Natranaeroarchaeum aerophilus: one gene and its partner. The protein of the gene in region 1 binds, or shares a complex with, the protein of each later gene. Links are inferred from orthologs where the notes say so. Each region holds a gene or a part of one and is shown in the gene's direction. Other genes may lie near its edges.

What was found. Proteins that work in one complex are often made in the same cells at the same time.
Region 2: the proteins of AArcSt11_RS03015 (region 1) and dph2 are in contact, whole or in part, in a crystal structure (PDB 6Q2D), measured with the Methanobrevibacter smithii proteins. The link is inferred for Natranaeroarchaeum aerophilus from one-to-one orthologs. Residues at the interface, in WP_011954157.1 of Methanobrevibacter smithii: Pro482, Asn483, Lys484, His485, Tyr553, Asp555, Glu556, Glu559, Leu560, Leu591, His592, Glu593, Asp594, Ala595, Val596, His597, Arg598, Gly599, Pro600; in WP_011954460.1 of Methanobrevibacter smithii: Met1, Met3, Tyr4, Pro28, Glu29, Gly30, Leu31, Met33, Phe58, His80, Thr124, Gln126, Ser179, Gly180, Asn181, Phe182, His183, Leu185, Tyr201, Asn202, Phe211, Ile215, Arg291, Asp295, Asp296, Gln298, Met299.

What each region holds. Positions count from the first base shown.
Region 1 is NZ_JAKRVY010000001.1:590,742-598,002, reverse strand. Bases 1,589-4,583 are described here. They hold AArcSt11_RS03015 (elongation factor EF-2), read left to right. Parts: upstream 1,589-1,990; coding sequence 1,991-4,177; downstream 4,178-4,583. Other genes in these bases: AArcSt11_RS03010 (hypothetical protein), read right to left, coding at 4,309-4,583; AArcSt11_RS03020 (YgaP family membrane protein), read left to right, coding at 1,589-1,762. Also shown: AArcSt11_RS03030 (N-acetyltransferase DgcN family protein), read right to left, coding at 1-877; AArcSt11_RS03025 (hypothetical protein), read right to left, coding at 917-1,312; more of AArcSt11_RS03020, read left to right, coding at 1,529-1,588; more of AArcSt11_RS03010, read right to left, coding at 4,584-4,590; AArcSt11_RS03005 (hypothetical protein), read right to left, coding at 4,665-4,883; AArcSt11_RS03000 (amino acid-binding protein), read left to right, coding at 5,032-5,595; AArcSt11_RS02995 (homoserine dehydrogenase), read left to right, coding at 5,592-6,548; AArcSt11_RS02990 (hypothetical protein), read right to left, coding at 6,805-7,053. UniProt on the Methanocaldococcus jannaschii protein: Catalyzes the GTP-dependent ribosomal translocation step during translation elongation.
Region 2 is NZ_JAKRVY010000002.1:85,441-92,575, reverse strand. The notes cover bases 1,465-4,333. They hold dph2 (diphthamide biosynthesis enzyme Dph2), read left to right. Parts: upstream 1,465-2,308; coding sequence 2,309-3,358; downstream 3,359-4,333. Other genes in these bases: AArcSt11_RS04810 (cell division protein CdpA domain-containing protein), read left to right, coding at 3,470-4,333; AArcSt11_RS04820 (alpha/beta hydrolase), read right to left, coding at 1,535-2,191; AArcSt11_RS04825 (DUF6517 family protein), read left to right, coding at 1,465-1,538. Also shown: AArcSt11_RS04835 (heavy metal translocating P-type ATPase), read left to right, coding at 1-213; AArcSt11_RS04830 (DUF411 domain-containing protein), read left to right, coding at 210-701; more of AArcSt11_RS04825, read left to right, coding at 756-1,464; more of AArcSt11_RS04810, read left to right, coding at 4,334-4,387; AArcSt11_RS04805 (disk-shape morphogenesis protein volactin), read left to right, coding at 4,482-5,504; AArcSt11_RS04800 (ATP-binding protein), read left to right, coding at 5,598-7,135. UniProt on the Methanocaldococcus jannaschii protein: Catalyzes the first step of diphthamide biosynthesis, i.e. the transfer of the 3-amino-3-carboxypropyl group from S-adenosyl-L-methionine (SAM) to the C2 position of the imidazole ring of the target histidine residue in translation elongation factor 2 (EF-2).

The sequences.
Region 1 (7,261 bases):
CCACGACTGACGCGTCACTCACCGGAGCGGCAAGGCCCTCGTACAGGTCGACATACTCCTCGATCGACGGGAGCGGAAACGGCTCGTAGCCGTGGATCCGGTCCCGGTCGGCCTCGTGACAGAGCACCAGCGCGTCCGGCATCGCACCGTGGAGAATGCCACAGGTGACCGCCGAGTAGGCGGGGTGGACGATGCTGCCCTGCCCCTCGACGAACAGGTACTCGTAGTCGTCTCCTTTCTTTCGGATCATCGCCTCGACCGCGCCAGCGGTGAAGTCACTCACCACGCGGTCGATCGGCGTCCCCCACCCCTCGATCATAATCCCGGTCTGACCGGTGGGGATCACGGCGGCCTCGTGTCCGGCCGCCTTCGCGGCCCGCGCGAGTTCCATCGTCGTCGTCATCTTGCCGACCGAGCAGTCGGTGCCGACGGTCAGGATCACTTCGGCGTCGACCGCACCTGCAAGGCCCTCGCTTACAGAGAGATCGTCAGGTGGTCGCCGGACGTCCCGCAGCTCGCAGTCATTTTCGGCGGCGAGACTGACGAACTCCTCATCGTCGTTGAGAAAATAATGCAGTCCGGCGATCACGTCACAGCCCCGTGAGAGTGCAGCAAGGACATCCGGCCGCCAGGACTCGTCAAAGCCGCCGCCGATCGGTGCGATACCGATCAGGAGGGCGTCGACCGGCTCCGGCACCTCGCCGAAGCCAGCGACGACGGGTGCATCCTGAACACCGGGGACGTGATCGGTGACTCGCGAGCCCGCATGGTCCCTGTCGATGACGGAGACGACATCGTAGTCGGCGTATCTGAGGACTCCTACGGCAGTCTTTGCCCGGTCGGGGAACTTCCCGTGGGCAAGTACGGCGACGCGCATAGCCATGTCATCGCAGACTGGGAACTTAAGAACTGCCGCTCAGTTTCCGACCGGACCGTGATACTCCGGCTGGCGGACGTACAGCGCGACGTAGCCGCCCAGGAACGTCGCTCCGGCCGCGATCCCGTAGACGGCGAGCTGGCTCTCGGTCACCGCACTCGTCGCGACAACCCCGAGAACGCCCACGAGGACCGCACCGATGGCGATGACGACCATGTCGCTCATCGTCTCGCCCGTTGAGTGATCCGCGAGATACTGCTCCCGATCGAACGTCTCACCTGCGCCGTACAGCAGGAGGATCGGCATCGCGAGGCCAAGCCCGGCGGCGACCGCTTCCGGGCCGTCGATTACGAGACCCACGACGGCCGTATTTGCACCGGCGAGCAACGCGCCGAGCAGGATGCCAACCCAGGGGTGGATTCCAGCGTCGCTCATACAGGGCGCACGTCGGATGCTCCCTTAGATGTGCTGGTTGATCGTTGCTGGCGACGGAGGCCCTTGACTTCGAATATTGAAGTATTATACTACAGTAATTGAAGCTAATACTTCGAAACCTGTAGTTTTGTCGGAACGGGCAATTCCCTATCCAAAGTAGTATTTCTCAATCAGCCCAATACAAACCATTATCTCTGCCGAGTCCTTACAGGTGATATGAACATGAACGTTGGCTCGATGGATCGGCAGGTCAGAACGGGCGTCGGTGCGATCACTGGACTTCTCTCAATCGCGATCCTCGGTGGCGTCCTCGCCCTTCCGGAAACGCTCGCAGCGGTACTCGGCATCGTCGCGATTGTAATGCTCGGAACGGCGGCAACGGGAACCTGCGGGCTCTATTCGGTGCTCGGCGTCGACACGTGCTCGCTGGACTCGGACGCCGCGAAGTAGCCGTAGGAAACAACTCGTTACGAGCTTCGTCAGTACTTCACACACCGCGCGCTGACGAAACGCCGGCACTTCGCTACGCTCGTGCCGAGCTTCGGTAGCGCCTCGCACACTCGGCGCTGACGAAACACCATAACTTCGCTTCGCTCGTTATGAGCCTCGTGGCGGCTTCACACGGTTCGCCGCCACGAAACAGCACCCTTTTCACCCCGCTAACGATATGAGAGGGTAATGGGTAGACGAAAGAAGATCGTCGAGGAGTGCGAGCGACTGATGGACGAGCCGGAGAACATCCGGAACATCGCCATCGCCGCACACGTCGACCACGGCAAGACGACACTGACGGACAACCTGCTGGCCGGTGCCGGGATGATCTCCCAGGACACCGCAGGCGAGCAGCTCGCGATGGACACGGAAGAGGACGAACAGGAACGTGGGATCACCATCGACGCGGCAAACGTGTCGATGACCCACGAGTACGAGGACACCAACCACCTCATCAACCTGATCGACACGCCGGGCCACGTCGACTTCGGTGGCGACGTGACCCGAGCGATGCGCGCCGTCGACGGTGCGCTCGTTGTCGTCGACGCCGTCGAAGGGGCGATGCCCCAGACCGAGACGGTGCTCCGGCAGGCCCTTCGAGAGGGTGTCAAGCCGACGCTGTTCATCAACAAGGTCGACCGCCTCATCTCCGAACTGCAGGAAGGTCCCGAGGAGATGCAACAGCGTCTCATGGCGGTCATCCGCGACGTCAACGAGCTGATCGAGGGGATGACCGAGGAGATGGACGACATCGACGACTGGACGGTCTCCGTCGAGGAGGGTACCGTCGGCTTCGGATCCGCCCTGTACAAGTGGGGCGTCTCGATGCCGTCGATGCAGCGCACCGGCATGGACTTCGGCGACATTATCGACCTCGAACGCGCCGACAAGCGCCAGGAGCTCCACGAGCGTACGCCGCTCTCGGACGTCGTGCTCGACATGGTCTGTGAGCACTTCCCGAACCCCGTCGACGCGCAGCCCCGCCGTATTCCGCGGGTCTGGCGTGGCGACGCCGAGTCCGAGCTCGCGGGCGACATGCGCCTGGTCAACGAGGAAGGCGAAGTCGTCCTGATGGTCACCGACATCGGTGTCGACCCGCACGCAGGCGAGATCGCCGCCGGTCGTGTCTTCTCCGGAACGCTGGAGAAGGGCCAGGACCTCTACGTCTCCGGGACCGCCGGGACGAACCGCGTCCAGAGCGTCGGTATCTACATGGGTGGCGAACGCGAGGAAGTGGACCGTGTTCCCGCAGGGAACATCGCGGCAGTCACCGGCCTGGCCGACGCCATCGCCGGTTCGACCGTTTCCTCCGTCGAGATGACGCCGTTCGAGTCGATCGAGCACATCTCCGAGCCCGTCATCACGAAAGCCGTCGAGGCCAAGAACATGGACGACCTGCCGAAGCTCATCGAGACGCTTCGACAGGTCTCCAAAGAGGACCCGACGATCCAGATCGAGATCAACGAGGACACCGGCGAGCACCTGATCTCCGGACAGGGTGAGCTTCACCTCGAAGTCATCGGTCAGCGGATCGAGCGCAACCAGGGCATCCCGATCAACACCGGTGAACCGATCGTCGTCTTCCGCGAGATGCCCCAGAGCGAGAGCCGCGAGGTCGAGGGGATCTCGCCAAACCGCCACAACCGTTTCTACATCTCCGTTCACCCGCTCGACAAGGATATCGTCGATGTGATCAAGAAAGGCGAGGCCTCGATGGACATGCCCGAGCAGGAGCGACGTGAAGCGTTCCAAGAAGCGGGTATGGACAAGGATACCAGCCAGAACATCGAGACCATCCACGGCACGAACGTGCTGATCGACGACACGAAAGGTATCCAGCACCTGAACGAGACGATGGAGCTGTTCATCGAGGGCCTCGAAGACGCGCTGAACGACGGTCCGCTGGCCGCCGAGCCGGTCCAGGGATCGCTCATCCGCCTCCACGACGCGCGTCTCCACGAGGACACCATCCACCGCGGTCCGGCACAGGTCATCCCCGCAGTGCGCAACGCCGTCCATAACGCGCTGATCGACGCCGACATCAAGCTGCTCGAACCCATCCAGGACGTCCGAATCGACGTTCCGAACGACTACATGGGCTCGGCATCCGGCGAGATCCAGGGCCGTCGTGGCCGCGTCGACGACATGTACCAGGAAGGCGATCTGATGGTCGTCGAAGGCGTCGCGCCGGTCGAAGAGATGATCGGATTCGCCAGCGACATCCGCTCGGCGACCGAGGGTCGTGCCTCCTGGAACACCGAGAACGCCGGCTTCCAGGTCATGGCCGACAACCTCCAGCGCGAGCAGATCATGGAGATCCGCGAACGCAAGGGAATGAAGCTCGAACTGCCACAGGCCGTCGACTACCTCTAATCCGGCTTCTCTTCTCTCCGTTCTCTATATCAGACGCAAAGCGTTTGCTCAGTCTCGACCAGCCCACTTCCGTCCTCACTACGTTCGCCAGTGAGTGAACTCATCGACCCTCCCAGAACCTGCGATTCTGCTCAGTCCCGGTCGTTCGATTGCCCGCCGTCGGCCGCGACGACAGGATTGATCGCTCGACGGCTGGTGGCTGAGGTCGTGGCACGGAGTCGACGAGCGAGAAAGAAGAGCCCGAAATATACGACTGTCGTGACGAAGAGTCCACCAGCAACGCCGAGTTCGGGACTGATACTCGCTCCGAGTGCCCCACCGGTGAACAGACCCAGTAGAACGGCCCTGGCGGCGAACTGCCACGGAGCGAGGATTCGGTATCGGGACGTGATCGAGTTTGCGGACGCAGTCATTGATTGCTAATTTATACATGCAGATTATTAGTTCTTGCTACTATTGCCGCGTGAATTATCAAGTTCAGGCAGTCCTACACAGGCAAGAACCGATCGTACAACCCGTCGATTCGCTCGTTGATCCGTTCGCCATCGCCCGACCCCCACGGGTTTCGTGAGAAGTAGAAAGTGGCCGCGATGAGCATCCCCAGCGACTGGGCGAGACCGGGAACCACCGGTGCGGTAACTGCGATCGTTACTGCAGACAGGACAACTGCGATCAGTGCATCGAACAGGCGACGGTAGACGGACATGGCCCGAGTTTGGCCCGCCGAGCGCAAAAACTCGCCGACTCCGTGCGAACGCCACACAGTCCGGAATGATGGTACTCTTATACCTCCTTCCCCTCAGGGACGGATATGATTGATCGATACGCACGACCTGTCGTCGGGGTGGTCAACGATGAGTGACGACGCCGCAGACGAGGACGCCGAGACGGACGGCGGCCAGTCCGTGCAGGCGTACACCGTCCGTCTCGAACTCGTCGACGAGCCGGGGGAACTGCTGAACGCGCTCCAGCCGATCTCCGATCACGGCGCAAATCTCCTTTCGATCTTCCACGAGCGGGGCAACGTCACGCCGCGCGGGCATATCCCCGTGGAAGTCGATATAGAGTGCCCACCCGACCGGTTCGAGACCATCGTCGAAGCGCTTCGCGATGCGGGCATCAACGTCATTCAGGCCGGTGCGGAACGGTACAGCGAGGAGCTGACCGTGATCCTCGTCGGGCACCTGATCGACACCGATCTCTCCGATAGCCTGCGGAAGTTCCAGACGACCTCACGGGCGGAAGTCGTCGACGTCTCGCTGTCAGCCCCCGAGGGAACGGAAGGAGTCTCCAGCGCACGGCTTCGGCTCGCAACGGAGGCGGATCGCGCCGACGAGGTGCTGGCAACAGTTCGGGATATCGCCGAGGAGAAGGATATCCACGTCATCGAGCCCCAGATCGCGGGTGGTTCGGCATGAAACTCGCCGTGCTGGGTGCCGGTGCTGTCGGGCGCTCGGTCGTCGAACTCGCCGGGCAGTACGGTCACGACGTGATCGCGCTGGCCGACTCCAGCAGCGGCGTCGTCGACGCCGAGGGCATCGAGGTTGAGGGCGTTCTCGAACGGAAAGATCAGGAGGGAACGGTTGGCGATGGGACCCCCGAGGACGTCCTCGCCGCCGAGTACGACGTACTGGTCGAGGCGACCCCCACGACGCTGGGCGACGCCCAGCCCGGATTCAGTCACGTCGAGACGGCGCTCTCCCGGGACCGTCACGTCGTGCTGGCGAACAAGGGGCCTGTCGCCGAACGCTACGCCGAGCTAATGGCGCTAGCCGACGAGAGCGCGGGCGACGTGCTTTTCGAGGCGACCGTCGGTGGCGCTATCCCCATCCTCTCGACGATCGACGACTTCGGGCCGGACCAGATCACCGCCGCTCGCGGCGTCCTGAATGGCACGGCGAACTTCATTCTCTCGCGGATGGCCGCCGACGGGCTCGACTACGAGCACGTCCTCGCCGAAGCGCAAGATCTGGGTGTCGCAGAAGCGGACCCGACCTTCGACGTCGACGGAACCGACGCCGCCCTGAAGTTCGTCATCATATCGAACGTACTCTCACAGGGAGAACGCGAGTATACGCTCGAGGACGCGACCGTCGAGGGCATCCAGAACATCCCCGGAAACGCGCTCGACCTCGCGGCCGAGGACAACCGGACGATCCGCCTGATCGGCGAGGCGACACCCGACGGGGTTCAGGTCGCACCAAAGCTCGTTCCACAGAACGGCGTCCTTGCCGTGACGGGGACCCGGAACATCATCCAGTTTGAGACCGAGAACGCAGGGGAACTGAACGTAAGCGGTCGCGGTGCGGGCGGTCCCGAGACGGCAACAGCCGTGCTCGCGGACGTCGGACGACTGCCACCGCTCGAATAGGAATCGCGATCGGTCTTTGTCGTTTTTGTTCGGGCCGTAGTTGTATTCTCCGGAGAGCAGTGCCGAGTACTTGGGACTTCCCTGAAAACCCCCGCCACGCTCGACCGGTTGCAGCTCGTTGCGGTCCTCGCCGTCGGCTGCGGTCCTTACGTCGCTTCACCGGGCCGACCGTGGCGGCCCTTTTCATTCCCACCCGGACAGCACCCCAGCCCTCCCCAACCGATTCGTTCGGTCACTACGTTCCCTCACTCATCCCTCACGCACTGCTGTCTCGCCATGAAGGCTCGACAGCGCGCGCCAGCCGTTCGAAGCTCTCGACGCGGCGATCGACGTCGCTGTCGGTGCCACCGATAGACTGGGCGACGCGGTGATAGTCCGCCCGATCAAACAGTGGATCGACGCCTGCGATCCGGAACGCCCGGCCAAGGATTGGATCTTCGGACGGTGGTCGCTCGCAGAGCGTCTCGTCGAGGTCGAACAGGATGGTTCGCACGGGAGATGCCATTCGGACGGGAATCGGAACCGGTGAGTGATAGTTATATTCATTGCTCTGACTCAAGTAGAATCCGGTTGAACGTCCCAACGAACGACGCCGATCCGTCCGTCTTCCTCCCACCAGTCGTGGCAACGGTACACAAACCGCAAGAGGGCTTCGGCATGGGCAACGCACGGTATCGAAATCGTTTTAACTGCTACAGGCGAAAGGATCCGAT
Region 2 (7,135 bases), on another replicon or contig:
CAGAACCTCTTCTGGGCCTTCGCGTACAACGTCACGCTCATTCCGATTGCCTCGCTGGGGCTGCTCAACCCCGCGCTGGCCGGACTGGCGATGACCGGTTCCAGCCTCTCGGTGATGGGCAACAGCCTCGCGTTCCGCGGCTACGATCCCCACGAGGACTACCATCTCGCCGTGACGAGGCCGTTCCGCGCCCTTGCGGAGGTGGTTCGATGAGCGATCGGCTCTCACGCCGGTCCGTACTCGCCACTGCGTCCGCGGTCGCCGCCGTTTCGGTGGCAGGGTGTCTCGGCGGTGACAGCACGGAGGAGTGGGCCCACCCGGGGACGCTTTCGGCCACTGCACACCAGTACAACAGCCCGAACTGCGACTGCTGTGACGTGTACGAACAGTATCTCGACGACCATCTCGATGGGTCACTTTCCGCATCCGTCCCGGAAGAGATCGGCGCGGTAAAGGCCGATCTCGGTGTTCCCGGGGACCTGCAAAGCTGCCACACCGTCGAGATTGGGCCGTACTTCGTCGAGGGACACGTTCCGGTCGAAACGATCGCGACGTTGCTCGACGACGCCCCGGATATCGCCGGTATCGCGCTGCCCGGAATGCCCGCCGGCTCGCCGGGGATGGGCGGAGAGAAAGAGGGGACGTGGACCGTCTACGCAGTCGGTGCTGACGGCGGCGTCGAGCCGTTCGTGCAGCTTTGAGAGCCAGCCACGAGCCAAAAAACACTTACAAACTGGCTAGCAATTGCTTGCCAGATGAATCGACGAAGTGTCCTCGCTGGCGCTGGCGCGGTCGGACTCGCATCGCTGTCTGGCTGTCTCGGACTGGCCGGACTGGACGACCACGAATCGACGGCAGGGGGTGTCGACGCCGACACCCGTGAGAGCACCGACTACCAGCAGATCGGGATCGACAACATCACCATCGAGGAATCGGTTGGCGTCGGCCCAGTCGAGGAGTCTGTCCGGGTCGTGAACTACCTGACAGAACACGAGAAATCGATCGATATGGGGCCGCTCGGCGAACAGCGCGGCGCGGTGTTCATGGTGTTGACGACGCCCCAGATCGGGATTCCGAACTACCAGTTCAACCCGGTCGAAGACATGTCGACGCGCGAACTCGTCGATCTGGTCGAGAATAACTACGACGAGATGGACGACATCGAACACCAGGAAGACTATTCGATGACGATCTTGGACCAGGAGACGACCGCCTCGCGGTTCACCGCCAGCGCGCAGTTCGACGGCGAAGACGTCGACGTCTATCTCCACGTCAGCGAGGCCGTCGAAACCGACGACGACCTGCTCGTGACGATCGGCGTCTACCCCCAACAGGTCAGCGCACAGGAACAGGAAAACATCGACTCGCTGATGGAGGGCGTCGTCGAGACTGCCGACGGTGCCGAAGAGGCCGTCGAGGACGACGGCAGTGACGAACAGGCAGACGACGGCGGAGATGGTGACGAAGCAGATGACGGCGGTGAAGAAGACGACAGCGATAACGATACTGACGAGGAAGACGACGACGGTCTGGTCTAGACCTGTCCGTCGATCCACTCCAGCAGGTCGGCGTGTTCGTCCGGTCCGATTCCGTGACCCGTCTCGTAGGTTCTCGATGTCACTGGTGTGCCGATCTCACTCAACCGGGTGGCGGCCGCCTCCGTGCGTCCCGGCGGGATGATCTGGTCCTGATTGCCGCCCGCGATAAACACCGGCGTGTTCTCGATACCGTCCGGGTCGAGTTCGCAGTGTGAGTCCGGAAGATAGCAGTGGAGCGCGGCGACCCAGTCGTACTTCTCCGGTGTTTCGAGGAGCAAGGAGAGGCTCGTGATCCCACCCTGACTGAAGCCCAGCAGGCCGATCCGGTCGGCATCGAGGTTGTATGCTTCGACGGCAGTCTCGATCGACTCGTCGACCAGATCGAGGCTCCGGCGGAACTGCTCGGGATGGGGCTGGCTCTGGTGGAGCCCGCCGCCCGAGAGGTCGAGTTCGTACCAGGTGTAGCCGCCCTGTAGCGGGTCCGGTGCGCGAAGGCTAAGGACGAACAGCTCGTCAGGAAGCCGTTGTGCGATCGGCAGGAGGTCGGTTTCGTCTGCACCGCGACCGTGGAGAATGACGACAGCGGGATGAGGTCCCTCTCCGTCGGCGGCGATCGTTCGGTGTTCGAGCGGTAGCTCCGGTGTATCTGTCATGGATGCATGCAGGAGGTCAAACGGCTTGAACCCCCTGAAAGGGGCGAGGATGTGGCCGACTATCACGGCGGTTGGGCAAACGCCGACGTTATACGTCCCAGACCGCTATCACGGACAATGAGCGAGCAGACGGAGTACAGCGACGGGGACCTCCGGAACACCGGGATGTCCCTCAAGCACGACCGAGAGTGGGATTACGAACTCGACCGGATCGTCGAGGCAGTCGAGGAGCGCGACGCAAAGAAAGTAGGTCTACAGTTCCCCGAAGGACTCAAACGCCGCGGGCCGGACGTCGCCGACGACCTGCGCCAGTTGCTCGACGACGACGTGATGATCCTGCTTTCGGGCCAGCCCTGTTACGGTGCCTGCGATCTGGACACCTTCATGATGCGCCGGACTGACGTGTTCGTCCACTTCGGGCACAGCCCGATGAAGGAGTCGGACAAGATCATCTACGTACCCCTCTTCTCGAACGTCGACGTCATGCCGATCATGGAGGAGGCCAAGGCGGAGCTCACCGACCCGGACGACGATCCGGACGTGGGGCTCGTGACGACTGCCCAGCACATGAACCGCTTCGAGGAGATGGCCGACTGGCTCGAAGAGCGTGGCTACGAGGTTCACACCCGCCGCGGTGACGAGCGACTGACCCACGAGGGGCAGGTGCTTGGCTGTAACTACGCCTCGGCGGACGTCGACGCCGACCAGATCCTCTACGTCGGCGGCGGCAAGTTCCACCCGCTCGGACTGGCGATGGAACATCCCGACAAGAACGTCATCATCGCGGATCCGGTCAACAACGTCGTGACGATCGCCGACACGGAGAAGTTCATGAAACAGCGCTACGCCACGGTCCACAAGGCGATGGACGCCGAGACGTTCGGCGTCATCTTCTGTACCAAGATCGGGCAGGGGCGGATGGATCAGGCCGAAGCGATCCTCGAAGACAACGACGACGCCTACCTGATCACGATGGACGAGGTGACGCCCGATCGGCTGCGTAACTTCGGCTTCGACGCGTACGTCAACACCGGCTGTCCCCGGATCACGACCGACGACGGCCCGCAGTTCCACAAACCGATGCTCACGCCCGGCGAGTATCAGATCGCCGTCGGAAACAAACCGCTCGACGAGCTGAGCTTCGACACGTTCCACGGCACCTGGTAGTACCCGAGCCCAGGTCACACCCGAAGAAAGGCAGCTCTCCTCTCTCCACACTGGTCAGATATGAAATAATTAGGGGAACAGTCATGAGTATGCGGTAAGAAAACGTCGCCAATGAGCCAGGACGACTCCGACGGCCTGCCCGACAACAGGCTGTTCGAGCTATACGAGCAGTACATCGGCGAACCGGACACGCAGACTGACGTTTACCTCGGCTTCGGGCTGTTCTTCATCGGCGTCGCCCTCGCCGTGATCGCGGCGATCACCTTCGTGACGGGTGTTGCAGCCTTCGGGTATCGTGAGGGCTCGTACTTCCTCTTTGCGAACGTCGCCTTTGTCGCCGCGTTGCTCTCCTTACCGGTCTTATTGCTCGGCATCGACGTCCTGTTGCCGGTCAAACAGAAGGCAGTTATCGCCTCGGCAGGCGGTGTGCTGGTCACCGTCGTTGCCTCGGCTGCGTTCTCGTGGTACTACCCCAGCCAGTGGGCCGAGTTCGGCGCATCGACGATGCTCGCAATTCTCGGCACGTACGGCGTCGGACTGGCAGTAGTTGCGGCTGCAACCGGGGCCGCCCTGGTGGCCCACCAGCTGGAGCGGGCAAAACCACACCCATCCGAGATCGAGGGGATCGAAGAGGAGCAAGAGGAAGAATCGATCAGCGATGCAGAGATCGAACAGGACATCGAAGCGGCCATGGACGGTGTCGAGATGTCGTGGGGTGGCGTCGAGAAACACGAGTCCAAACGGCTCTCGTTCAGCACCGAGGACTCGTTTGAGGCGGCAAACGTCGACGTCGAGGCCGAAACCACCCGAGAGAGCGGTGGTGTCGACGCACAGGTCAGCGGTCTGAAGGCGCTCAAGGGGGGTGATACGAAGACTGCGACCTCCTCGTCGACGGTCGACGACCAGACCACGAAGCTCAACGAGTTGCGTCAGCAACGGAAAGAAGAGCAGGCAGCGGAGAGCAACGAGGGCGTCCTCGCGGAGCTGGGGCTGCTCGATCGGCTTCGGGCACTCGTCGGTCGGAACTGATCGACATTCCATCGCTTCTGTTATATTTACTTGCCCGGAAGTTCTGTAAATATTTCACATAGTTTTATTGTATGGGGGCAAAGTTGTATCGTATATGGCGAAAGGCCTAGACGTCGGCACAATGAACATCCTGTCGGCACAGCAGGATGGTAACGACACCGTCTTCGTGCAACAGCGCAACTCCTTCGTCGAGATCGACTACTCGGATATGGCCGAGCAGATGCTCTCGCGAAGCGAAGTCCTCCACATCCGCAAGGACGACAAGGTCTACGTCGTCGGTGACGACGCGCTCAATTTCGCGAATATCTTCAACCGTGAGACGCGCCGTCCGATGCAACACGGCATCCTCTCTTCCGACGAGAAATCGGCAATCCCGATGATGAAGCTCATCATCGAGCAGGTCGTCGGCGAGCCGAATCATCCGGGCGAGAAGCTGTATTTCTCCTCGCCCGCGGATCCGATCGACTCGGATCTGTCGACGCTGTATCACCAGAAGACCCTCGAATCCTTCATCAACGACATGGGCTACGACGCCGAGCCCATCAACGAGGGGATGGCGGTCATCTACAGCGAGCTCGCTGACAACGACTTCACCGGGCTCGGTATCAGCTTCGGTGCCGGGATGACCAACGTCTGTCTGGCCTACTACGCGGTGCCGGTCATGAAGTTCTCGGTCGCCCGCGGTGGCGACTGGGTCGACGAACAGGCCGCACAGGCGACGGGGACGCCGGTCGACAAGGTCACCTCGATCAAGGAAGACGACTTCGAGCTGGACTTCACGACCGATGTCGGTGGCGTCGAGGGCGCACTCAGCATCTATTACGAGAACCTGCTCGATTACGTCATCGACCTGATCGTCAAGGAGGTCGACGAGGAAGACGTCGAGGAAGGTCTGGACGTCCCGGTCGTCGTCACCGGCGGCACATCCAGCCCCGATGGGTTCGAAGATCTGTTCCGCGACCACCTGCAGGACGCGAACATCCCGTTCTCGATCAGCGGTGTCAGTCACGCCAACGAGCCGCTGTACAGCGTTGCACGCGGTGGCCTCGTTGCCGCCCGCTCGGACGAGGAAGCGCCCGCAGCCGAGGAAGAAGAAGCCGCGACCGCAGACGAGTAACGCTACCCCGCGATATTTTTTCGACGACGTGCCGATAGCGACTGCGGGAAGGTTTTTGTAGGGGTCCGTACAACGTGTTTTAACACGAATACAATGCCTGGGCCTCCGCTGGAGCTACTGCTCGTCGATCCAGCAGACGAACTCGGACAGCTACGGGCGGCGCTGGACGACGCCGACCGACCAATCAGGACGAGCGTCATCAGCGGGCTCGAGCCGGACCGGACCGCCGATCAGGACCCGGACTGCGTCGTGGTGGCCGAAAGCGAGACGACGGATGGCAGGGCGATGCTCGAACTGGCGCTTTCCCAGTTCGACGTGCCGATCGTCGCGTTCGTGATCGGCTTCGACGAGACGTTCGTCGTCGACGCGAAGTCGATGGGTGCGAGCGACGTCATCAGTGTTCCGGAGACTGGCGACGGCGCGTTCCCGGACGCGATGGTCGGACGACTCGAACGTGCTGCAAACGTCGGGAGATCGACGCCGTCGAAAGCGGCGGTACTCGATGCGCTGCTTGAGAACTACCCGCATCAGCTGTACGTCAAAAACGACCAGCACCAGCACGAGATCGTCAGTCGGTCGACTGCGGCGGAGTACGACCTTCCCCGGGACCAACTACGGGGGTTGACCGATTACGAACTGGTGGGCGAGAGCGCACCGGAGCTCCACGCAGAGGAACGAGAGATCATGCAGACCGGCGAGCCGATCGTGAACGATATCGAGCAATACGTCGACGACGGCGAACCACGCTGGGTGTCGACGACGAAAGCGCCGCGGTACGAGGATGGGGAGATCGTCGGTATCGTCGGCAGTGCCCGTGACGTTACCGAGCAAAAACGGCGAGAGGCAAAGATGAACGCCCTGCACGCCGCGAGTCGCGAGCTCGTCGCGGCGCGGACGAGCGACGATATCTGTGCGATCGCAGTCGACATCTCCGATGGCGTGCCGGATCTGCCGCCGGTGCAGGTGCTGTTGGCCGATCACGATGGGCTCACACCAGTTGCCAGCGAGACGTCGGTCGCTCTCGACGACAGCTATCTGTCGCTGTTCGAGACCAGCTACGAGGATAGCCGGGCGATGCTGCTCGACACGGATGGGCGGCGTTGGCGACCTGACCACCCACTGTCAGCGTCCGAGATCGACGCCGTGGCGCTCCCGCTCGGCGATCACGGCGTCCTCGGACTCGTCGCCGACGAGCCGATTGACGAATTCACTGTCGAGCTTGCGGACGTCCTCGCGGCAAATCTCAAGGTCGCGCTGGATCGGGCGGAACGCGAGCAGGCACTCGCCCTGCAAAACGAGCACCTAGAGGAGTTCGCCCAGATCGTCAGTCACGACCTCCGGAACCCGCTGTCGGTCGCCCAGGGGTATCTCGGCCTGCTGGAGACGGACGAGGAGGTCGTCGAGGAGATCGACTGGGCGCTGGATCGGATGGAGTCGTTGATCGAAGAGCTGCTGACGCTCGCCAAAAACGGGCAGGTCGTCAGCGAGACCGAGCTGCTATCGCTCCCCGAACTCGCCCGCGAGGCGTGGCAACACGTCGAGACCGACGGTGCATCGCTGACCGTCCGGGAACAACAATCCTGGACGACCACCCGCTCCTCGGGTGCGGACCAGCTCCATGCCGACCGGGA